4 regions of the Rhodovulum sp. BSW8 genome follow, and region 1 is predicted to be linked to each of the others. Evidence: riboswitches for the same ligand, from Rfam matches in the RefSeq annotation. Region 1 holds a riboswitch; each other region holds the start of a gene.

Region 1 (5,803 bases):
ATCGATCAGCTGGGCGAGGGCCGGGCCGAACTGTCGATGCCCTACGATTCGCGTCTGGTGGGCGACCCGCGCAACGGGGTGATCCATGGCGGCGCGGTTTCGGCGCTTCTGGACACCTGCGGCGGCACCGCCGTTCTCAGCCATCCCGAAGGGCCGGCGCATACGGCGACGATTTCGTTGCGGATCGACTACATGCGCGCCGCGACCCCGGGTCAGCGGCTGGTGGCGCGGGCGGAATGCTATCATGTGACCCGCTCGGTGGCCTTCGTGCGGGCGACCGCGACCGATGACGACCGCGGCCATCCGGTGGCGACCGCGACCGGTACCTTCACCGCCGATGGAGGCGCCGAATGAGCCGCGCCGCGCCCGAACCCGTTCAGATCGTCAAGCAGCGGCGCGACGCGGCGCTGTCTGCGCTGGTCGACGGGCTGCCCTATGCGCGTTTCCTCGGGATCTCGTTCGACCGGCGCGGCGACGAGCTGACCGGCGTTCTGGGATTTCACGAGGCCCTGATCGGCAATCCCGAACTGCCGGCGCTGCATGGCGGCGCGACCGCCGCCTTTCTGGAGGTCACGGCCATTGTCGGGCTGTCCTGGGCGATGATCTGGGACGATCTCGAACGCGGGATGCTCGATGCCGCGACGCTGACCCCCGAAACCCTGCCGCGGCTGCCCAAGACCATCGACTTCACCGTCGATTACCTGCGGCCCGGCCTGCCGCGCGACGCCTATGCGAGGGCCCGCGTCAACCGGTCGGGGCGGCGGTATGCCAGTGTCCATGTCGAGGCCTGGCAGGACAACCGCGCCCGGATTTTTGCGCAGGCGACCGGCCATTTCCTGATGCCGCCGCGCGATGGCTGAGGCGGTGCTCCGCCCGGACCGGGACGCGCTCGCTGATCTCGGCCATCGCCGGGTTCTGGCCATCGCGCTGCCCATCGTGCTGTCGAACCTGACCGTTCCGATCCTCGGTGCGGTCGACACCGCCGTGGTCGGTCAGATCGGCGCGGCGGCCCCGATCGGCGCGGTCGGCGTGGGCGCGGTGGCGCTGGCCTCGGTCTACTGGGTGTTCGGCTTTCTGCGCATGGGCACGACCGGACTGACTGCCCAGGCGCGGGGCGCGGGCGATGCGGCCGAGGTGGCCGCGATGCTGTCGCGCGCGCTGATGATCGGGCTGGTCGCGGGGCTTGCCCTGATGGCCTTGCAGATGCCGCTGATCGCCGCCGCGCTGGGCCTTGCCCCCGCCAGCGCCGAGGTCGAGCACATGGCGCGCCAGTACATGGCGATCCGGATCTGGTCGGCCCCGGCCACCATCGCGCTTTACGGCATCAACGGCTGGCTGATCGGGCAGGAGCGCACCCGCGCGGTTCTGGCGATCCAGCTCTGGATGAACGGGCTCAATGTCGGGCTCGACCTGCTTTTCGTGCTGGCGCTGGGCTGGGGAGTGCCGGGGGTGGCGCTGGCCACCTTCCTGGCCGAATGGTCTGGCCTGGCGCTGGGGCTCTGGTTCTGCCGCGACGCGTTTCGCGGCACCGCCTGGCGGGACTGGGCGCGGGTGTTCGACCGGGTGCGGCTGCGCCATATCGCCGGGGTGAATAGCGACATCCTGATCCGGTCGCTGCTGCTGCAGGGGATCGTGCTGTCCTTCCTCTTCCTCGGGGCGGGCTTCGGCGACGTGTCGCTGGCGGCCAATCAGGTGCTGCTGCAGTTTCTGAACATCACCTCCTATGCGCTGGACGGGTTCGCCTTTGCCGCCGAATCGCTGGTCGGTCAGGCGATGGGCGCGGGATCTGTGCTGGCGCTGCGCCGGAGCGCGGTGCTGACCAGCCTCTGGGGCCTGCTGTCGGTCGTGGTTCTGGCCGCGGTCTTCGCCGGATGGGGCGGGGTCCTGGTGGATCTGATGACCACCGCGCCCGAGGTGCGGGCCGAGGCGCGGGTGTTCCTGCCCTACATGGTGGCCGTCCCGGTCGCGGGCATCGGCGCCTGGATGCTTGACGGCATCTTCATCGGCGCCACCCGGACCGCGGACATGCGCAACATGATGGTGATCTCGGCCGCGATCTATGCCGCCGCCGTGGCCCTGCTGTTGCCGCTTTTCGGCAATCACGGGCTCTGGCTGGCGCTTTTGCTGTCCTATGTCGCGCGCGGCGTCACGCTGGGGCTGCGCTATCCGGCGCTCGAGGCGGTGGTCCGCCGCCGCCAGGCGGCCTGACGGCCCGATGCCCTCGGGCTAGAGGATTTCGTCCTCGTCAAACAGCGGTTCGGCCGCGACCTCGCTGGCCCAGGTGCCGATCCGGTCCTCGGCCCGGTCGGCGGCCGCGATCGCGGCCAGATGAAAGACCGCGTTGCCCTCGTTCACCACCGGCAGGATGGCGCGGCCGACGATGATGCCGGGTTCCGAGGCGCGGATCTCGGCCTCGATCTCGCCGAACGGGTCCGAGACCATCGCCAGCAGATCGCCCGCCTCGACGACGTCCCCTTCGGACCGGTAGGTGCGCAAGAGCCCGCCCTGCGGCGCCCTGAGCCAGCGCGACACCCGGCAGTCGAGCGGCGCGCGCCGCGCCTTCGGCACGCCCTTTGCCGGGATCATGCCCCGGTCGAACATCACCCGCAGCACGCCCGACAGCCCGGCCCTGACCGCCACCTCGTCGAAGCGCAGCCCCTCGCCGCCTTCGTACAGCAGCATCTGCACGCCCATCCGCGCTGCCGTCTCGCGCAGCGAGCCATGCCGTGCCTCGGAGGTCAGCACCACCGGCGCGGCGAAGACCCGCGCCAGCCGGGCCAGCTCGGGATCGTCCGGCACCACGCGGACCTGCGGCAGGTTCGTGCGATGGACCGCGGCCGAATGCAGGTCGATGCCGATTTCGCAGCGCGCGACCACCTCGTCGACCAGAAGATGCGCCAGCCGCGAGGCCATCGAGCCGCCCGACGACCCGGGAAAGCAGCGGTTGAGGTCGCGCCGGTCGGGCAGGTATCGCGACAGGTTGAGAAAGCCGAAGGCGTTGACGATGGGAATGGCGATCAGCGTGCCGCGCAGCGCGCCAAGCGCGGGCAGGCTCAGCAGCCGCCGGACGATCTCGACCCCGATCACCTCGTCGCCATGCACGCCCGCGGTCACGAACATCGCGGGGCCGGGGCGGCGGCCATGCACGACATGGGCCGACATGGTGACGGGGGTGTGGTCCGAAAGCACCGACACGGGCAGGTCCACCGTGCGGCGGGTGCCAGGCAGAACGGTTGCGCAGCCGAGCGTGAAGCCCTCTCGCGGGGTCATCTGGCGTCTGGGGAAAGGGACCTCATCGTCACGGGATAGCGCCGTGCCGGGGGGGCTGGCAAGAGCCACGGCGCGTCGGGCCCCCGGGGGACGCATTGACAGTGGCGGGCGCGGTCCCCATTGATGAGAGGCGTTCTGGTGCTCCCGCAAGGGAGTGAAAAGGGAAGCCGGTGCAAGTCCGGCGCTGCCCCCGCAACTGTCAGCGGCGAGCCCCCGCCCCGAGCCGCCACCGGCCCCGGCATCCGCCCGGCCGGGAAGGCGGGCGGATCGGCCGAGACCCGCAAGCCAGGAGACCTGCCAGCGCGCCGAACCGCCCCCGGGCGGCGGGTCCGGAGGCCGGGCGCATGTGCCATGCGCCCCCTGCCTGTCGGCCCGCAGATGCCCTCGGGGCCAGCGGCCGCGGTTCGCCTGCGATATGGGGCGCGGCCTTCACCTTGTCCCTGACCGGCCCGGGGCGGGCCCGGCCAGGGGTGCCGACCGGAAGGAGTTGCGCCGTGCAACCCAAGGATCTGACCTCGAACGAGGCCTTCAAGGGCTTCACCAATACCCAATGCCCGTTCCTGCCCTGCCATCCGGGCGTCGAGCGCGAGTTCAACTGCCTGTTCTGCTACTGCCCGCTGATCGCCTATGAATGCCCCGGGCCGTATCAGGTCTACACCGATGCCAACGGGCTGACCCGCAAGGACTGTTCGGCCTGCACCTTGCCCCATGACGGCTACCGGCAGTCCTGGGGCTTCATCCAGCGCTGGCTGGAATATCCGCAGCCCTGGTCGGGCAAGCCGCAGACCGACCCGCCGATGCGCCGCCCGCGCCCCCAAGGCGACGGGACCGCCGACTGACGCTGAGGGCGACCGGCCCGGACCGCTTTGACCGCGCCGGTCCCATTCCTGGTCGGGATGGGGGCGAGACATGGCTCAGGCATCGTTCCGGCGCGGCGAGGACCCGCTTCGGGCATGGTTTTCAAGAATTCGCCGCATTCCTTGCTGCATCGCGGCAGCGGCCTTAATCAAACGGCAAGCTTTATTGACGACATCTGCCGCCCGGGTCGTCAGCGGGGGCGGGGGCCTTTTCGCGCAACATCCGGGCCGAAGGGCAGACCGTGGCATATTTCCGATCCGACAAGGACCATCCCTATCTTCTGGCCGAGCTTGCGGCCGAATTCCGCGCCATCGGCCGGTCCTTGCCCACGGCGCCCGTCCAGCTTGCCGAAACCGGGGCATTCAGCGTGGGTTACGACGGGCCCAACAATTTCCACGTGATCCCCAACGCCTATTTCCCGGCGTACTTTGCCTGGATGAACGACGGCGATGACACGATCACCGGTGGCTGGGGCGCTGATGCGCTGTTCGGCAATGGCGACCGCGACCGGATCTGCGGGATGGGAGGCGACGACACCCTGGTCGGCGGGGACGACGATGACGTGCTTTATGGCGGCGACGGTGACGATGCTCTGTTCGGGGGCGGCGGCAACGATCTTCTGGTCGGCGGGGCCGGGTCCAACCTGCTGAGCGGCGGCGACGGCGACGACGTGCTCGATACCCGCTTCGGGTCGCAGCGTGACCCGGGCATCAGCGACTGGGCCGCGTTTCGCGCGGGCAAGCTTGCCGCAGGCGATGTGCTTTTCGGGGGCGCGGGCAACGACACGCTGGAGAGTTCCTATGGCGATGACCGGCTTGACGGCGATGCGGGCAACGATGTGCTGCGCGGCTGGGACGGCGACGATCGGCTGGAGGGGGGCGCGGGCGACGACCGGCTGACCGGCGACAATGGCAAAGACCGGCTGGTCGGCGGCGACGGGCGCGACACGCTCAGCGGCAATCTGGGCGACGACACGCTGGAGGGCGGTGCGGGCGAGGACCGGATCGAGGCGGGAAACGGCGATGATGCGATCGACGGCGGGGCCGATCGCGACGTCATTTACGGCGGCAATGGCAGCGACCAGATCATGGCCGGGTCCGGCAATGACTGGGTCGATCCGGGCGCGGGCGACGATGTGGTGATGCTGGGAGCGGGCGACGATTTCGTGGCCGCCATCGACGACTTCGGGCGCGGCAACGACCAGATCCATGGCGGGGCGGGCAATGACTGGATCCATGGCGGGCGCGGCGACGACCTGCTGAACGGTGGCGCCGGGCGCGACCTGCTGATCGGCGGTCCCGGCGCCGATATCTTCGAGTTTCGCGGGGCCTCCGGGGGCGACACCATTGCCGATTTCGGCCCCGCCGACCGGCTGCATATCCAGCAGGGGATCAACGGGTTGGGCCGTTTCGATGCCGCCGATCTTGGGGCACGGATCACCGCGACGCCGGTCGGCAGCTATCTCGATCTGGGCGAGGAGAACGGACTCTTCTTTCTGGGAGTGACCGGCCACGCCCTTGGCGACATGCTGGAAACCCAGATGGTCTTCCTCTGAGGCGCCGCCGTCCCGGCGCCTCTGCCCCTAGAAATCCAGAGAGTTCCGTTCGCGGTAGCCCTGCAGGAAGCTTGCCAGCCGCTGATCGGTCGGGTGCTGGAAGATCTCGCGCGGGGCGCC
Region 2 (5,803 bases), on a different contig from region 1:
TCTCAGACGGCCGCATGCTTCAGAGAAAGGCGAATCCGATGTCCCTCGACCACCACGTCCCATCCGAGTCCATGCCTCTGGTGCTGCGCGATGCGCCGGGCGCGGATCGCGTTCTGACGCCGGATGCCCTGGCCTTCGTGGCCGAGTTGCAGCGCCGCTTCGGGTTGAACCTGCATGCGCTGATGATCGCGCGTCAGCGCCGTCAGGATCGCTATGACAACGGTCGGTTGCCCGATTACCTCGAAGACACCAAGGAGATCCGGCAGGGAGTCTGGCAGGCCGCGCCGGTGCCCAAGGGACTGGCCGATCGCCGGGTCGAGATTACCGGCCCGGTCGACCGCAAGATGATGATCAACGCGCTGAATTCCGGCGCCAGGGTCTTCATGGCCGATTTCGAGGATGCGACGGCTCCGAGCTTTCCCAATATCGTCGCGGGTCATGCCAACATGCTGGATTATCGCGACGGCTCTCTGGCCCATGACGATCCCCGGACCGGAAAGTCCTACCGGGTGGGCGAAGACCCGGCGCTGCTGATCGTTCGGCCGCGCGGGCTGCATATGGACGAGGCCAATGTGCTGCTTGCCGGGCATCCGGTTTCGGCGGCGCTGTTCGACTTCGGGCTGACGCTGTTTCATTGCGGGCGCGCGCTGGCGGCCACCGGGCGGGGGCCCTTCTATTATCTGCCAAAGCTGGAAAGCCACCGCGAGGCGGCCTTCTGGAATTCGGTCTTCGAGTTTGCGCAGGTGCGTGTGGGCCTGCCGAAAGGCACGATCAAGGCAACCGTGCTGATCGAAACCCTGCCCGCCGCCTTCGAGATGGACGAGATCATCTGGGAGCTGCGCGACCATATCGCCGGTCTGAACTGCGGGCGCTGGGACTATATCTTCAGCTATATCAAGACGCTGCGCGCGCATGCCGACTATGTGCTGCCGGACCGCGCCGCGGTCACGATGGACGAGGCCTTCCTCGCCACCTATGCGGCCCGCCTCGTCAAGGTCTGCCATCGCCGCGGCATTCATGCCATGGGCGGCATGGCCGCACAAATCCCGGTCAAGGGCGACGCCGCTGCCAACGAGGCGGCCTTTGCCAAGGTGCGGGCGGACAAGCAGCGCGAGGTCCGGCTGGGCCATGACGGCACCTGGGTCGCGCATCCCGATCTGGTGCAGGTGGCGATGCAGGTCTTCGACGCCGAGATGCCGGGGCCGAACCAGATCCGCAAGCCGCGTCAGGAACACCGTATCGCGCCCGAGATGCTGCTGGTTCCGCACAAGGGCCAGATCACCGAAGCGGGCGTGCGCGCCAATGTCTCGGTCGCCATCGAATACCTGGCGCAATGGCTGTCGGGCCGGGGCGCGGTGCCGATCATGAACCTGATGGAAGATGCCGCGACCGCCGAGATCAGCCGCGCCCAGATCTGGCAATGGATCCGGCATGGCGCGCGCGTGGCGTTGACCGCAGGCGGGGACCGCAAGCTGGATGCCGACTGGTTGGGCGCTTTGGTGCAGCAAGAAATTGCCGCGATCCTCGACCGGCTGGGCCCGACCGGGTTTCACCGCGGCCACTATGCCTCGGCGGCGCGGCTTTTCCAGGACGCCGCGACCGCCGACACCCTGCCCGACTTCATCACCACCCCGGCTTATGCCGTTCTGAATGCGCTCGACTGATGGACCCGATCCGTATCCTCTCCCCGTTTGGCGGGCCCTTGCCCGAGGACTGCCCCTCCCCCGCCCCTGCCCCTGCCCCTGTCGCTGCGGCCCCGCTGCAACGCGCTCCCCGAAATCCGAACACCGATCACGTCGAAAGGAAGAATCATGACCAAGAGAAAGACCTATTCGGAGCTCCGTGCAGAGGTCCTGTCCCGCTACCCCTCCGGTCGTTCGTCGAGTGGGGTCTCGGTCGATGACATCGTGCAACTGAAGCTGCAAAACAGCTTCGACACCCATCTCGACATCGCTCGCGAGATGGCGACCGTGATGCGCGCGGACATGGCGGCCTATGACGCCGACCCCTCGAAATCGACCCAGTCTCTGGGTTGCTGGTCGGGCTTCCATGCCCAGCAGATGATCAAGTCGGTCAAGCGGCTGCGCGGGTCGGCCAAGGGCGTCTATGTCTATCTGTCGGGCTGGATGGTCGCGGGGCTGAGGAACCGTTGGGGCCACCTGCCCGACCAGTCGATGCATGAAAAGACCGCCGTCGCGGACCTGATCCAGGAGATCTATACCTCGCTGCGCCAGGCCGACGAGGTGGCGTTGAACGATCTGTTCAAGGATCTCAAGGCCGCGCGTGCCGCGGGCGATGCTGCCGCCGAAACGGCCGCGATCGAAGCCATCGACACTTTCGAATCCCATGTCGTGCCCATCATCGCCGACATCGATGCGGGCTTCGGCAACGAACACGCGACCTATCTGCTGGCCAAGGAACTGATCAAGGCGGGCGCCTGCTGCCTGCAGATCGAGAACCAGGTCTCCGACGCCAAGCAATGCGGCCACCAGGATGGCAAGGTCACGGTCCCGCGCGAGGATTTCATCGAGAAGCTGCGCGCCTGCCGTCTGGCCTTCGAGGAGCTTGGCGTCGACGATGGCGTGATCGTGGCCCGGACCGACAGCCTTGGCGCGGGCCTCACCCAGAAGGTGCCGGTCAGCCAGCAGCCGGGCGATCTGGCCGCCGACTATATCAAGTGGCTGAAGACCGAGCCGATCACCGAGGAGAACCCGATCCGCGAGGGCGAGCTGGCGCTTTTCCGCGATGGCGAATTCGTGCGCCCCGCGCGGCTGCCGAACGGGCTTTTCCCCTTCCAGGAGGGCACCGGCCGGGCGCGGGTGGTCGAGGATTGCATCGCCTCGCTGACCCAGGGCGGCGCCGATCTGTTGTGGATCGAGACCGACACCCCCAACGTGGACGAGATCGCCTCGATGGTGAACGAGATCCGTCAGGCCGTGCCGAATGCCAAGCTGACCTACAACAACTCGCCCTCCTTCAACTGGACCCTGAACCTGCGCAAGCAGGTCCGCGCGCAATGGCTGGCCGAGGGCACGATCTCCGAAGACAGCTATCCAAATGGCAACGAGCTGATGAAGCCCGACTATGACGAGACCGATCTGGGACGCGAGGCCGATGCCCGGCTGAAGGCCTTCCAGACCGACATCTCGACCCGGGCGGGGGTGTTCCACAACCTCATCACCCTGCCGACCTTCCACCTGACCGCGAAGTCCATGGACGAACTTTCCCGCGGCTATTTCGGCGAGGACAAGATGCTGGCCTATGTGGCGACCGTGCAGCGCGAAGAGATCCGGCGCGGCATCTCGGCGGTCAAGCACCAGCACGAGGTGGGGTCCGACCTTGGCGACACGTTCAAGGAAATGGTCGGCGGCGAGCGTGCCCTGAAGGCGGGCGGCTCGGCCAATACCATGAACCAGTTCGCGGCCGAATAGACCCGCGTTGAAACCCGGCGGCCGGGCCCCTGGGGTCCGGCCGAACGTGTTGTCGCAGAGACAGGTTTCCGTCGACACGGGGCAGCCCTTGCAACTACCATGGCGCCAGATGGTGTCCGCGTCTTTCACAGGCGCGGCTGAAAAGGGAATGCGGTAGCGGGGGCGACCCCAAGGCCGCGGCTGCCCCCGCAACTGTATGTGGCGAGCGGCTCCGGACATGCCACTGGGCGAGACGCCTGGGAAGGCCCGGAAGCGCAGAGACCCACGAGCCAGGAGACCTGCCATCTGCTTGGTGTTGACACGGGCGGGGTGCCCCGGAGGACACGGGCAAGGGACCGGGATGCGCCGCGCGCCGCCTGGGTTTCCGCACCCGGCCGCGGCCCCTCCCGCCCCGAGCGGAGAAGACGTGGGTGCGGAAAGACGAGCTTCAACGGACTGACGCCGAAGGCCGGCTGTTCCGAATTGCCTATGCAAGCCGGACCCGGGACGATCTGCGGCTGCCGGACCTTCAGGCCATCGCCGAGCAGGCGGCGGCGCGAAACCGGCAAAGCCGGATCACGGGGGTCCTGCTTTTCGGGCAGGGACAGGTCCTGCAATGGCTCGAAGGTCCGGCAGCGGCGGTCTGTGCCGTGATGGGGGCGATCCAGCGCGACCCGCGCCATCAGGGCGTGAGTGTTCTCAGTGCCGGCTGGATCGACGCGCGGCGTTTTCCCGACTGGTCCATGCAATTCCTGGATGCCGGGGAAAGGGCCGGCAGCGTGGTGCCGCTGGCCGTATCGCCGGACAGGGGGGCGGCCGCACGGGTCTTCGACGGCGCCGCGGTCCGGCACTGGGCCGACCGGGACCCCGAGGGGATCTGCACGGCGCAGGGTCTGGCGGCGCATCTGGCACGGTCGCCCGAAGAGAGCCTTCCGCCCATCCCGGAGCGGTTTCTGGGCTGTCCCCGCGCCCGCGCAGGCCTGGTGGACGAGGTCTGCCGGACTCTGGGGCAGGGCTGGATGGACAGTCGCTATTCCGGGTTCGAAGTCACGCTGGCGACCGTCCGGCTGAACCGGCTCATGCTGCTCGCGGGCCGACCGGCCGACCCACGCGAGGCGCGCGCCTCGGCCGTCGTTCTGGCGCCCGACCGGTGTTCGGAACTGACCGGCGCCCTCATGAAGACCGATCTTCTTCGGTCGGCGGGGTATTCGGTGCGCTTGATCGCCTGGGCGCGCGTGACGAGTCTCAGATCCAGCCTGAGGGGAACCGGCAATTGCCCCATCATCATTTATGGCGGACGGGTCGGGATCGACAGCCGGGACGCGAAACGGGCCGCCGCGATGGCGGACTGGCTGCGCGCGGACTATCCGGGGCGGACGATCCTGATTGGCGGCCGGTCGGCCGGCCCGCTGTCGGAATGGCCGGACCGGCTGGCCTTTCACTCTCAGGGCGGGCATCCGGTCGCGGGAAAGCCCATAGACTGGCCGGCGTTGTCGGCACTGGCCGCGGACCCGGTGGCCGCGCTGGCGCGCTGACCCGAATGCGGGACGGCGCGGCCCGCTTGGGACCGCGCCGCCGGTCTTTGGTCATTCGGCGGCAAGCGCCCCCTGCCGCACCCCTTTCGCGGCGGCGACAAGATTGGCAAGAGAGGCCCTGACCTCGGGCCAGGCGCGGGTCTTCAGACCGCAATCCGGGTTCACCCAAAGGCGCTCGGCCGGGATCGCCTTCGTGGCCTTCGCCAGCAGCGCGGTCATCTCCGCCTCGGACGGGATGCGAGGGCTGTGAATGTCCCAGATCCCCGGACCGATCTCGTTCGGGTAGTCGAAATCGCCGAAGACCTGCAGAAGCTCCATGTCGGACCGCGACGCCTCGATCGAGATCACGTCGGCATCCATCCGGGCGATATGCTCGATGATGTCGTTGAACTCGGAATAGCACATATGGGTGTGGATCTGGGTGTCGTTGCGCACCCCCGAGGCGGTCAGCCGGAAGGCGTCGATGGCCCAGGCCAGGTAACCGGCCCAGTCCGCACGGCGCAGCGGCAGCCCCTCGCGCAGGGCCGGTTCGTCGATCTGGATCGCGGGCAGCCCCGCCGCCTCAAGGTCGCAGACCTCGTCGCGGATCGCCAGGGCAATCTGGCGGCAGGTCCTCTCGCGCGGCTGGTCGTCGCGCACGAAGGACCATTGCAGGATCGTCACCGGCCCCGTCAACATGCCCTTCATCGGCCGTTTCGTCAGCGACTGGGCAAAGGCGGACCAGTCCACCGTCATCGGCGCGGGCCGCGACACGTCGCCATAGATCAACGGCGGCTTCACGCAGCGGCTGCCATAGCTCTGCACCCAGCCATGCCGGGTGAAGGCAAAGCCCGCCAGCAGTTCGCCGAAATACTCGAC
Region 3 (5,803 bases), on a different contig from region 1:
GGGCCGAACTGATCCGCCACCTCGGCCCCGGCGCGGCCGTCTTCGCCAATCGCGGCACGCCGTATCAGCAGGGCGCACCGCTTCTGTGGCTGATGGCCCATGGCGCCGAGACGGCCGGGCGGCCCGGCGACGGGCATCTCGTCGCCGTCGATGCGCGCGCGCCCCGGGACGACGCGGGCATCGTCAGCCGCGCAGACGGGATGCAGGTCGGCCTTGTCGTCGACGCCACCGGGCGGCGGTTCCGCGACGAGGGCGCCGAGACCGGATCCGCGCGCTACTCGGTCTGGGGCCGGGCGCTGGCAGAGCGCGCCGATCCGCGCGCCTGGCTGATCCTCGATGCCGAGGGCACCGGGCGGCTGCCACCGCTCCTATATCCGCCGCTGGCCGCCGACAGCCCCGCCGAACTCGCCCGGCTTTGTGGCATCGATGCCGAGGGGCTGACCCGGACGCTGCAGGCAGCAACGGAAGACGCCCCGCTCGACCCGCCCCGAAGCCGCTCCGACGGCGTGCCGCTCACCGGGTCGCCCGTCGCGGCGATCCCGCTGGTGCCCGGGCTCGGCTTCACCCGCCACGGGGTCGCGGTCGACGCGACCGCCCGGGTCCGGCTCGCGGGCGGCGGCACCGCGCACCGGGTCTTTGCCGCAGGCGCCGCGATGACCGGCGCGGTGCTGGGCGAGGGCTATCTCTCGGGCACCGGGCTGACCGTCGGCGGCGTCTTCGGCCGCATCGCCGGGGCGGGCGCGGCCGCGTGCGCAGGCCCCGCCGCCAACCGCCCGCGCCCCGCCGCCGTTCCGGCCCCGGCGGCGACCGAGCCCGTTCCTCCAGCGCCCGAACCCTGGGCCGAGGCCGCCCGCGCGCTGAACATCTGCAATACCTGCGGCTTCTGCACCGGGCTTTGCGCGGTCTTTCCGGCGGCCCAGCGGAGGCCAAACCTCGCGGCGGGCGATCTGCGCCATCTGGCCCATCTCTGCCATGACTGCCGGTCCTGCCATTACGACTGCCAATACGCGCCGCCCCATGCGCTGGCCGTCAACCTGCCCGCGGCGCTGGCCGCCGCGCGCGCCGCCGATCACGCGGCCGGGCTGCCCCCGCGCCTGCCCGACCTGATCTTCCTGCTATGCCTGATCGGCCTGCCGCTGGCCGCCCTGACCCTGCTCCCGCCCGGGGTTCTTTTTTCCACCCAAACCGGGCCGGGCGCCTTCTACGCGGTGATCCCACACGCGGCGATGGCGGGCGGCGCGGCCCTGGCCTTCACCGGGGCCGGTCTTGGCCTCGGGCTGCGGCTCTGGCGGTTCTGGCGCGCAACCGGCGGCCCGACCGCCCGGCCGTCGCTTGAAAGCCTCTGGCAAGGGTGTCGCGATGCGCTGACGCTCGCCAATCTCGGGGCCGCGCGCGCCTGCGACGGGGCGCACGGCCCGGTCGGGCGGGCGCGGCGCTGGAGCCACCACCTGCTGGTCACAGGCACCGCGCTGACCGCGCTCGCAACCCTTGCCGGAGCCGTCCTGCATCTGGGCGGCGCGCTGGCGCCCTATCCGGTGGCCAGCGCGCCCGTGCTGCTGGGCAGCCTCGGCGGCATCGCCATGCTGGCGGGGCTCGCCGGGTTCGAACGCTGGCACCGGACCGCCGACCGCCGCCCGGCCGCGGCACGCATGCAGGCCGCCAATCGCGGGCTTCGGGCGCAGCTTGCCATCGTCGCCGCCTCGGGCCTTGCGCTTCTGGCCTTGCGCGACGGCGCCGCCATGGGGCTGATGCTGGCACTGCATCTGGGCGCGGTGCTGGGGCTGGTGCTGGCGCTGCCTTTCGGCAAGCTCGGCCATGGCGGGTTTCGCAGCCTCGCGCTGATCCGCCATGCGGGCGAAGAGGCCGCCCGCCGCCCCGGCCCCGACCATCGCGCTTGACAAGACCCGCGCGGGGCAGGCATGACACGCGGCGCTGGTGCCCGCCTCAGGACGGGTGAAAAGGGAATGCGCCAGAGGCCGGAGTCGATGCATCGGGCCTTCAAGCGCAGCCGCCCCCGCGACCGTGACCGGAGAGGCCGCCCGCTGCCACTGGCCCGATGAGGCCGGGAAGGCAGGGCCGCCGCCAGAGGCCCCGCCTCTGACATCCGCAAGCCGGGAGACCTGCCAGCCCGAACGACGTGAACCGGACGGGGTGTTCCGGTGTCGGGTCCGGCTTCGGCTCTGCCCGCGCTTCGCCCTTGTCCCCCGACCCCGTGAGGCCCGACGATGAGTGTTTCCGTTTCCTTCTGCCGCCGGGCCTGTCCGGCTTGAGCGCGCCCGAACCCGCCCCGGTCGAGCTGCTGGTCTGCACCACCTGCAAGCGCCGCCAGCCCGCCGATCCCGATGCCCCCCGCCCGGGCAGCCTGCTTCACGAGGCCGTCCGCGCCCATGGCCTGCCCGAAGGCGTGCGCCTTGTGCCCGTCGAATGCCTCTCGGCCTGTTCCTCGGGCTGCTCCGTGGCGCTGCGGGGTCCCGGCCGCTGGACCTATGTCTATGGCAATCTCGACGAGACGACCGGCGCGCCCATCCTCGCCGAGGGCGCCCGCGCCTATCGCGACGCGCCGGACGGGCTTGTGCCCTGGCGCGAGCGCCCCGAGCATTTCCGCAAGAACTGTATCGCCCGTATCCCGCCCATGGAGGCCCTGAAATGACCGATCTCGCCAAACTTCCCGTCACCGTCGTCACCGGGTTTCTCGGTTCGGGCAAGACCACGCTGATCCGCCACCTGATGCAGAATGCGGGCGGCCGCAGGCTGGCCGTCCTCGTCAATGAATTCGGCGATGTCGGCGTCGATGGCGAGATCCTGAAGGGCTGCGCCCTGCCCGACTGCCCGGCCGAGAACGTGGTCGAGCTTGCCAATGGCTGCATCTGCTGCACCGTCGCCGACGAGTTCATCCCGACCATGGAGGCGCTCTTGCAGCTTGATCCGCGCCCCGACCATATCCTGATCGAGACCTCGGGGCTGGCGCTGCCGAAACCTCTGCTGAAGGCCTTCGACTGGCCCGCGATCCGCTCGCGCATCACCGTCGACGGGGTGATCGCCGTCGCCGATGCCGAGGCCGTGGCCGCGGGCCGCTTCGCGCCGAATATCGCCGCCGTCGATGCCCAGCGCGCGGCCGATGACAGCATCGATCACGAAACCCCGCTGTCGGAGGTCTTCGAGGACCAGATCGCCTGCGCCGATATCGTGCTCCTGACCAAGCCCGATCTGGCCGGCCCCGAAGGCGTGGCTGCCGCCCGCGCCGCGATCGAGGCCGAGGCGCCGCGCAAGCTGCCGGTGGTCGAGGTGACCGAGGGCGCGGTCGATCCGCGTGTGATCCTGGGGCTTGGCGCGGCCGCCGAAGACGATCTCGACGCGCGGCCCAGCCATCACGACAGTGCCGCCGATCACGACCATGACGACTTCGAAAGCGTGGTGATCGACCTGCCCGAACAGGACGACCCCGAGGCGCTGGCCGCCCGGATCGAGGCCTTGGCGCGCAGCCGGAACATCCTGCGGGTGAAGGGTCATGTCGCGGTCGCGGGCAAGCCGATGCGTTTGCTGGTGCAGGCGGTGGGCGCGCGGGTGCGGCATCAGTTCGACCGCCCCTGGGCCCCGGACGAGACCCGTTCCACCCGGCTTGTGGTGATCGCCGAGCATGACGATATCGACGAGGGCGCGATCCGTGCGGCTCTGAGCGCCTGAGGCCGCGCCCATGCATGTCGTCTTCCGCGAAAGCCACGGGCTCGAGGAAACCGCCGTTCCGACGGATCTGGGTCAGGATCCGGCCGATCTGGCGGTGCTGTCCTTTTCCGACAGCGATCTCGGGGCCTTCGCGGCGGGCTGGCATCGGGGCGGCGGCTCCGAAGGCCGGATGCCGACGCTGCGGCTTGCCAATCTGGCGGCGCTGCTCCATCCGCTCTCGGTCGATACCTATGCCGAACGCACGCTGTCGGGCGCGAAGGGCATCCTGATCCGGCTGATCGGCGGGCGCGCCTATTGGGAGTACGGGCTGACCCAGATCGAGGCGCTGGCCCGCGCGCGCGGCATCGCGCTGGCCGTCCTGCCCGCCGACGGCCGCCCCGATCCCCGGCTCGACGCCGCCTCGACCCTGCCGGTCTCGACGCTCAGGCGCCTGTCCGAGCTGTGCGACGAGGGCGGCGCGGTCGCGGCCCAGGCAGCGCTTGCGCAGCTTGCGCTGGCGGCGGGGCTTTACGCGGCCCCGGTGATCGGCACCAAGACCGTGCCCGAGATGGGCGCCTGGAGCCCCGAGGGCGGCGCCGTGCCCGCGCCCGACCTGTCGCCGACAGACGCCCCCCGGATCGTCCTGACCTTCTACCGGGCCTATGTCACCGCCGCCGATCTCGGCCCCGTCGAGGCGCTTTTCGACGCGTTCCGGGCCCGCGGCTGCACCGTCACCGGGCTGTTCGTGCCCTCGCTCAAGGCGCCCGAGGCGGCGCGCTGGCTGGCCGGGCAGATCGCAGCCCTCGCCCCCGCCGCCATCGTCAACGCCACCGCCTTTTCCGGCAAGGGCGAGGATGGCACATCGCCGCTCGATGCCGCCGGGGCGCCGGTCTTCCAGGTGGCGCTGTCCTCTGCCCCCGAAACCGCCTGGGCCGAGGCCGAGCGCGGGCTCTCGCCGGCCGATCTTGCCATGCATGTGGTCCTGCCCGAGGTCGATGGCCGGATCTTCGCCGGCGTGGCGTCCTTCAAGGAGGCGGGCGCGCGCGACCCCGGCCTGCAATTCGCCCGCATCGCCCACCGGCCCCATCCGGCGCGGATCGCGGCCATCGCCGACCGGGTGATGGCCTGGGTGGGCCTCGCCCGGGCGCCGCTGGCCGGGCGCCGCCCGGCGCTGGTGCTGTCGACCTATCCCGGACGCCCCTGGCAGATGGCGCATGCGGTCGGGCTCGACGCGCTGGCCTCGGCCGAGGCGGTGCTGGAGGATCTGGCCCAGGCCGGGCTGCCCGGCGCCCCTGCGGAAGAACCGACCGGCGATCTGGCCGACACCCTCGGCCGCGAGACCCTGAGCTGGCCTCTCGCGGATTACCAGACCGCGCTGGCCGCCCTGCCCGCCCCCCTGCGTGACGCCCTGTCGGATGTCTGGGGCGCGCCCGAGGCCGATCCCGCCTGCCGCGACGGTGCCTTTCAGTTCGCGGCGACCCGGCGCGGCGCGGCGCTGGTGGCACTTCAGCCCGAGCGCGGCACGCCCGAGGCCCGCGAGGGCGACTATCACGACCTGTCGCGGGTGCCGCGCCATGGCTATGTCGCCTTCTATCTGTGGCTGCGCCGCGCCATGGGCTGCGATGCGCTGATCCATATGGGCGCGCATGGCACGCTGGAATGGCTGCCCGGCAAGGCGGTGGCGCTGTCCGATGCCTGCTGGCCCGAGGCGCTGATCGGCGATCTGCCGGTGATCTATCCCTTCATCGTCAACGATCCCGGCGAGGCGGCGCAGGCCAAGCGCCGGATCGGTGCCGTCACGATCGGCCATCTGCCGCCGCCACAACGGCAGGCGGGCAGCCCGGAACGGCTGGCCCGGCTCGAGACGCTGCTCGACGAGTTTTCCAATGCCGACGGGCTCGACCCGCGCCGCCGCGACCGGCTGATGGCCGATATCCGCGCCGAGGCGCAGGCGCTGGGTGTCGAGGCCGATCTGGGGCTGGCCCCGGGGCTCTCGCCCGCCGAGGCCATCACCCGCATCGACCGCTTCGTCTGCGACGTCAAGGAAAGCCAGTTCGGCGACGGGCTGCATGTCTTCGGCCGTCCCCCCGAGGCCGCCTCGGACTTCGACACCGCTCCCTCCGTCGCGGCCGAGAGCGCC
Region 4 (5,803 bases), on a different contig from region 1:
TCGGGCAGAGAGCCGTAAGGGTCGAGGCGTCCGGCCAGATACTGGTAGGAGACATCGGCCGTGAGCCGCGGCGTCACCTCGCTGCTGACGCCCAGCAGAAGATCGTGGAGCGGCACGCGGTCGAGCCGCTCGCCCTTCCAGCGGACGTCGGTATAGGTGTAGCTGCCGTAAAGCGCGATGGCGGAGGTCATCTCGTGGCGGCCGGACAGTTCCAGGCCCTGGCTGCGGGTGGTTCCGTCGAGCTGGCGGTAGCAGCCCCAAGCATAGCTGCAGATGGCGGGGTCGGCTGCGCCATAGTCGATCTTGTCATCGATTTCCGCAAAGAAGGCGGTGGCCTTCAGGAACCCGTCGCCCGACAGGCGCTTTTCAAGCCCGATGTCGAAGCTGGTGCTGGTTTCGGGGTTGAGGTCCGGGTTGCCGACCGTGTCGCCGGTAATGGTGCCGTAAAGTTCGTAAAGCGCGGGGACGCGATAGCCGGTGCCCAGAGAGGTGCGGAAGATCAGGTCGGGCTGGAGCCGCCAGGCCAGCGCGGCGCGGCCGGTCACCTGATCGTCAAAGCTGGAATAATTATCGTAGCGCAGCGAAAGCGACAGATCGATGTCGTCGGTCGCGGCCTGGCGAAGCTCTGCAAAGAGCGCGCGGTTGATGACCGAATAGGTCTCGCCGTCAAGCGTGGCCTCGTCCTGTTTCCAGTCGGCGCCGAAGGAGAGGTCGGTCCCGGCCGCCAGAGAGGCCGTCCCGAGATAGCTGGCGGCGCGGCTGGTGCCATCATAGGAGGACGTCCCGAAACTCGAACGGTAGCTGCGCTCGGTCTGCGTGCGCGCCAGCGACAGTTCGTTGTCGACCGTCCCGATCGCGAATTGGGCGAAGGCGCGCAGGCCTTTCCGCGTCGCCTCCGATCGGGTGATCGGGTTCGTGTCGGTCGCGTCGCTGTCATAGTCCGAGTTTCCGTCGGAATAGAATCCCGAGAAGCCCAGCCGAAGGGTGTCGGTCAGATCGTAGGCGGCATTGAGCGAGACCGAATCCTCGTCGAAGCCGTCCGCTTCGTTATTGCCCGACAGGGTCGAGAAGCCGTCGGTTTCGACATGCGAGATCGTGGCCGACACTTCGCCGCGTTCGGTCTTCTGGCCAAGGCTCAGACCGGCAGAGTAGCTGCCATAGGTGCCGGTTTCGACCGTCGCCCTCCCCGAAAAGCCCAGTTTCTCCGGTCTCCAGGTGGTGATGTCGACAACGCCCGCGATGGCATTTGCCCCGAAAAGCGCGGATTGCGAGCCCTTCAGCACTTCGATCCTGGAGGGCAGGCCGGCGGTCAGGGTGCCGAAGTCGAGCGCGGCAGGGGTGCCCGACGGGTCGGCAAAGTCCATTCCGTCGATCCGGGTCGCGATATAGCCGTTTCCAAGCCCGCGAATCCGAAGCGTGGCGGTCTGCCCGAGCCCGCCATTCTGGGTGATCGACACGCCCGGCAGGGTGGCAAGCGTCTGGCCCAGATTCTGTCCGCCCGCTGCAATCTCGCCGCTCTCGAGGGTCTCGACCGTCGCACCGGTCCGGTTGGTGGCGATGGGCGTGAGGCTGGCGCTGGCAGTGATCTCGTCCAGCATCAGGCTGGACTGCACCTCCTGCGCCAGGGCGGGCAGGGGGCTCAGCGCGGCGAGGCCGAGCCCGAGGCAAAGGGTGGGTCTTGTCATGTCGGTTCCGTTCCGGTCTCGGGAACCGCCGCGGCGGGCGGTCCGTCCTGTCATGGGGTCCTTGGAAAGACATGCCTTCCGCAGACGGTGATGCGTCACCACTGCGGATGGTCCGCCGCCTGCGCCGCGCCCCGCGGTCAGGCTAGGTGATCGCCCTGGCAGGTCTCCTGGCTTGCGGGTCCTCGCTTGGCTGGCCTTCCCGGGGAGGACCCCCAGTGGCACGATCAGCCGCGCTCGCCGCTTACAGTTGCGGGGGCAGCCGCGGAATTGACCCCATGAAGGCCGCACCGCGTTCCCTTTTCATCGCCCGTTTCCGGGCGAACCAAGACAAGTTTCGGTTAATCCGGGCTCCCGGCCCTGTCAAGCGGCGCGCTCCTTGCGGCCGGTCCGGTCGCGCGGCAGAGGGCGAGGATCGCGGGAAGCTCTTCGCTGGGGCTCAGAAAAAGCGCGGCGTCCCGGCCGTGGGCGACACGCACCAGCAGAAGGTTCGACGGCGCGGGCGCGCGCAGGATCGCGCAGGTGGTCCCGGGGCCGTCTCCGGCGGCTTTGGTCATCGCGCCGAGCCCGAGCCCGGTGAACCCGGTCAGCCGGTGGGCAAATTCGGCATCGCCCTGCATCGCGACAATCTGGCCCTCGCGCAGCCGCAGCCCGGCCGTCGCCCGGGCGAGACAGGTGCCGACCGGATCGGGCGGCGGCGTGGCGGTCTCTCCGGCCTGGTCCGGGAGGGGCTCGGGTGCGGGGGCGCTGGCCGCAGGCGCGGTCCAGCCGCGGTCTGCGGCCGCGCGCAGAGCCTCGACCGAACAGCCGGCTTCGGTCGGATCGACCCGGTAGGGAGGGCGGCTCGCGGCGACCGACAGCTCGGCCGCCTTGGCGACGAAGGGGCGGACCCGGCCGTGAAAGGCGGCGATCAGGGGCTCGGCGGGATCGCCGGTGGCCTCTGGCGGCTCGGCCGGGATCGGCGCCGCGTCCGCTGTGACCGGCCCCGTGCGGCCCACCCGCAACAGGCGGCGGCGGGCCGCCAGCAGCCGGATTTCCTGACCGGCCCCGTCGCCGATGGTCATTTCGCGCGGCAGGATCGTTTCCGAAATCTCGGTCAGCAGCACCTCGACGATCCCGTCCACGCCCCCGGGCACCGTGCGTTCGGCGGCGGCCTCGGCGCCCCTCAGCTTGGCCAGCGCGGCGTTGAGACGCTCGAGCCCGGCCATCTCAGCGGCCCCGGTCCTGCGACCCGCCGGCCGCAGCGGCCGGGGGCGCGGCATCGACGATCTCGACGATTTCGGCCATTGTGGCGCGCATGGCGGCAAGCGCGGCCGCGATATCGGCCTCGCCTCCGATCACCGCGCAAAGTGCCTCGTCCGGGTCGCGCGGCGCCCGCACGAAAAGCTCGAACCGGCCCTCGTGCAGCAGCACCGCCTCGGGGGGCGCCTGATCGGTCCCGAACACTTCGGTCGAGGCGGCGGCGGCCTGCCCGCCCAGAAGCAGCGCTCCGCGCAGACAAAGCGCATCGTAGAATTCCTGGGGCTGAGAATGCTCGGCCTCGGCCCGCAGCACCAGCCGCGCCGACAGGTCAACGAATGCGATCACCCGGCAATCGGGAATCGCCCGTCGGAGCGCCTGAATGGTGACCGTCAACGGCATCGTGCCCGAGTTTATCCGAATTTCCGGCGGCGGCCACTGGCAATAGCGCACGGGCCGGGGGCGTGGGCGACGGGGCGCAACGGAACTGGGCCGCGCGCCGCGCCAGGTGATGGACCGGGCGATGGACCGGGCCGTGCGCCGTCAGGCCGCAGGCGGGCTGGCGCCCGGTCTTTGCGCGCGCACCGGCCGCGGGCTTCGGCTGCGGCTTTCGTCGATCTGCACCCGCCGCGGACGCACGGGCATGCCCGCCCCGCCGACGCGCCAGTCGGGGTCCAGCACAACCGGCGCCTCGTGATCGTTTGCCGTCGCGCCCAGCCGCCGCAGCACCTGCAGCAGCGCGCGGCCAAACTCCCCGGCGCCGCTGGCAGCCCAGCGCGCCGGATCGTCCTGCGCGTCCAGCGCATCGGTCAGGGCGATCGGGCAGACATCGGCAAAAAGCCCCTCGGTTTCGCGCCGCACCCGGCGCAACACCCGGGTGCGGTCGCGGTCGGTCACCAGCTTGTCGAACCGGGTCAGCAGCAGCAGGCTTGTTTCGCCCAGCCGGTCGGCGAACATGTCCCAGACGGCGGCTTCGGACTGGCGCCAGGCCTGGGTCGCATGGCTGCACCAGATCACCCCGTCGGCAAGGCTGATGGCGCTTTCCCAGACCTCCGAGCCCATGTTCGGGTCCGAGATGCCGGGCATGTCGATCAGGTCGCAAAGCTTGAGGATCTCGGCTTCGGCATGGATCTGGATCAGCCGGGTCTCGGCGGGGGAAAGTCGGGGAAGGTCGGCCATCTCGACGGGTTCGATGCGGCCGAAGCGATCCTCGCGCCAGGCGGGGGCGGAACCGTAGGAGAGGCGTACCGGCGGCAGCTGGGTCGCGGTTACCTTCACCGGCAGCGGCGACTGGCCGATCAACAGATGGATCAGCGTGCTTTTGCCCGCGCTGAATTCGCCCATCAGCGCGAGGCAGGGCCGTGCCCCGGGGGGCAGATCTGCAAGTTCCGGGTGTGCGGCGATGGCGGGAAGGTGCGGGCGAACCTCGACCGGGGCGCGGGAGGGGCTTGGACCGGCGTCGGCCGCAAAGACGTCCTCTTCAGGTTCAAATTCAGCGTCGGCCTCGGGCGGTGCGGCCTCGGCCGGGGGGGCAGAGGCGTCCGTCTGAGGCGGTTCCGTGCTCCCGTGCGGGATCTGCTCCGCACCTGTCTCGACCGCGTTGTCCGGATCTGCCGCGGGACGGTCAGAGCTGGCGTCGGCGTCGGGCGTGGCTTCCAGGGCGTCGGACCGGTCCCGGCCACCGAATTGCGCGCGCACCGCCTCTTCGGGGGGCAGCGCCGGACGGCTCGCGCCGCCTTCGGCCGGGCGCGGCCGGGCCGGTGCCGCGTCCATCGCCCGGGCCCGTTCCAGCATCGCCCGGATATCAAGGTCGTAGGGGTCGCTCATCTTACAGTCTCTTCCGCAGGTCCCGGGCGTCGGCGGATCTCAGGCCGCCTCTTTCAGCATCGTCGTCATCGCGCTTTCGATGGCCTGCAGGCGATCCTGCCGGGCCTTCCTCCGCAGCGCCACGTCAAGAGCGTCGGGCGCGACCTCATCCTTGCAGGTCAGCGCCTCGACGATTTCGCGCTGGTCTTCGACAAAACCGGCCAATGTCGCCATCAGGTCGGCGCGGACCCGTTCGGCATGGTCGTGGCGCAGGGCGTCGAGGATCGGCAGGGTGTCGTCCCGGATCATCGCGTGGAAATCGGCGGCGAAGGCCCCATGGCCGCGGCGGCGGGTCCACCAGCGGCGCCACCAGCTGCCCTTGACGTCCAGCGCGATGGTGCAAGCGATGTCGACCGGCGGCCCGATCCGCGGCGGGTCGGGGGCCTCGACCGTGAACGCGCCGTCAAGCCCAAGCGCATTGCGGTAGACAGCGGCGACATCGCGCGCGAGCTCGTCCAGAACGCTCCGCGCCGCGGCCTGCATCCGTGTGCCGAAAAGCTGGCAGGCGGTGCGCAGCAGCATTCGCAGACCGGTCGGTTCGTAGGTCCAGACGGTGTCCTCGCCCTCGGTTTCCAGATGGGCGATCAGGGCCGCGGTGGCGCGGTCGAGAAAACTGCGATGCGACCGTTCCAGCCGGGTCCGGAACTCTGTCTGTTCGCGGTCGATGACGCGGACCAGGGCCTCTTCGGCGCGATGCGAAAGGGTCATGATCCGGGCCTCGAGTTCGGCCCGGCCGACCGTCGGCCGCGCGCCTGCGGGCAGGGCCGTGCCCTGCGCGGCGCCGATGCTGCGGGCAAGATTGGCGGTGCTGCGGGCGATGCGGTCGAGCGCCTCGCGGCCCGCGCCTTCGTTGAGACGCTCGGCAAGCGTGCGGTACAGCGCGGGCAGGCCGGACATGTCCCAGACCCCGCGCAGCTGGGTCTGCGGGTCCTCGCCGCCCGCAAAACGTTCGCGGGCCAGGCGCTGCAGCGCGCGGCGGCTGTCTTCGGGCAGGGCGGGCAGGGTTCCGCCCAGCG

What was found. Region 1 has a riboswitch for cobalamin ahead of DSD19_RS16215 (cysteine-rich small domain-containing protein). Riboswitches for the same ligand answer to the same signal wherever they lie in the genome.
Region 2: it holds a riboswitch for cobalamin, as region 1 does, so the genes downstream of both, DSD19_RS06935 (BLUF domain-containing protein) here and DSD19_RS16215 (cysteine-rich small domain-containing protein) in region 1, are expected to answer to the same signal.
Region 3: it holds a riboswitch for cobalamin, as region 1 does, so the genes downstream of both, DSD19_RS17610 (DUF1636 domain-containing protein) here and DSD19_RS16215 (cysteine-rich small domain-containing protein) in region 1, are expected to answer to the same signal.
Region 4: it holds a riboswitch for cobalamin, as region 1 does, so the genes downstream of both, DSD19_RS18230 (TonB-dependent siderophore receptor) here and DSD19_RS16215 (cysteine-rich small domain-containing protein) in region 1, are expected to answer to the same signal.

Annotation. Positions count from the first base shown of each region.
Region 1 covers NZ_QNVX01000044.1:36,680-42,482, reverse strand. The annotation lists gene DSD19_RS16235 (PaaI family thioesterase) at 1-354, shown strand, start outside; gene DSD19_RS16230 (PaaI family thioesterase) at 351-860, shown strand; gene DSD19_RS16225 (MATE family efflux transporter) at 853-2,208, shown strand; gene DSD19_RS16220 (succinylglutamate desuccinylase/aspartoacylase family protein) at 2,227-3,270, opposite strand; cobalamin riboswitch at 3,390-3,587, shown strand; gene DSD19_RS16215 (cysteine-rich small domain-containing protein) at 3,765-4,109, shown strand; gene DSD19_RS16210 (calcium-binding protein) at 4,370-5,683, shown strand; gene DSD19_RS16205 (amino acid ABC transporter ATP-binding protein) at 5,711-5,803, opposite strand, start outside.
Region 2 covers NZ_QNVX01000009.1:35,173-40,975, reverse strand. The annotation lists gene aceB (malate synthase A) at 39-1,664, shown strand; gene DSD19_RS06940 (isocitrate lyase) at 1,812-3,431, shown strand; cobalamin riboswitch at 3,525-3,732, shown strand; gene DSD19_RS06935 (BLUF domain-containing protein) at 3,842-4,945, shown strand; gene metE (5-methyltetrahydropteroyltriglutamate--homocysteine S-methyltransferase) at 4,997-5,803, opposite strand, start outside.
Region 3 covers NZ_QNVX01000049.1:122,859-128,661, reverse strand. The annotation lists gene tcuA (FAD-dependent tricarballylate dehydrogenase TcuA) at 1-1,898, shown strand, start outside; cobalamin riboswitch at 1,917-2,143, shown strand; gene DSD19_RS17610 (DUF1636 domain-containing protein) at 2,267-2,650, shown strand; gene cobW (cobalamin biosynthesis protein CobW) at 2,647-3,684, shown strand; gene cobN (cobaltochelatase subunit CobN) at 3,695-5,803, shown strand, end outside.
Region 4 covers NZ_QNVX01000050.1:84,635-90,437, forward strand. The annotation lists gene DSD19_RS18230 (TonB-dependent siderophore receptor) at 1-1,685, opposite strand, end outside; cobalamin riboswitch at 1,825-2,027, opposite strand; gene DSD19_RS18235 (hypothetical protein) at 2,024-2,890, opposite strand; gene DSD19_RS18240 (hypothetical protein) at 2,892-3,269, opposite strand; gene DSD19_RS18245 (dynamin family protein) at 3,465-4,748, opposite strand; gene DSD19_RS18250 (dynamin family protein) at 4,788-5,803, opposite strand, start outside.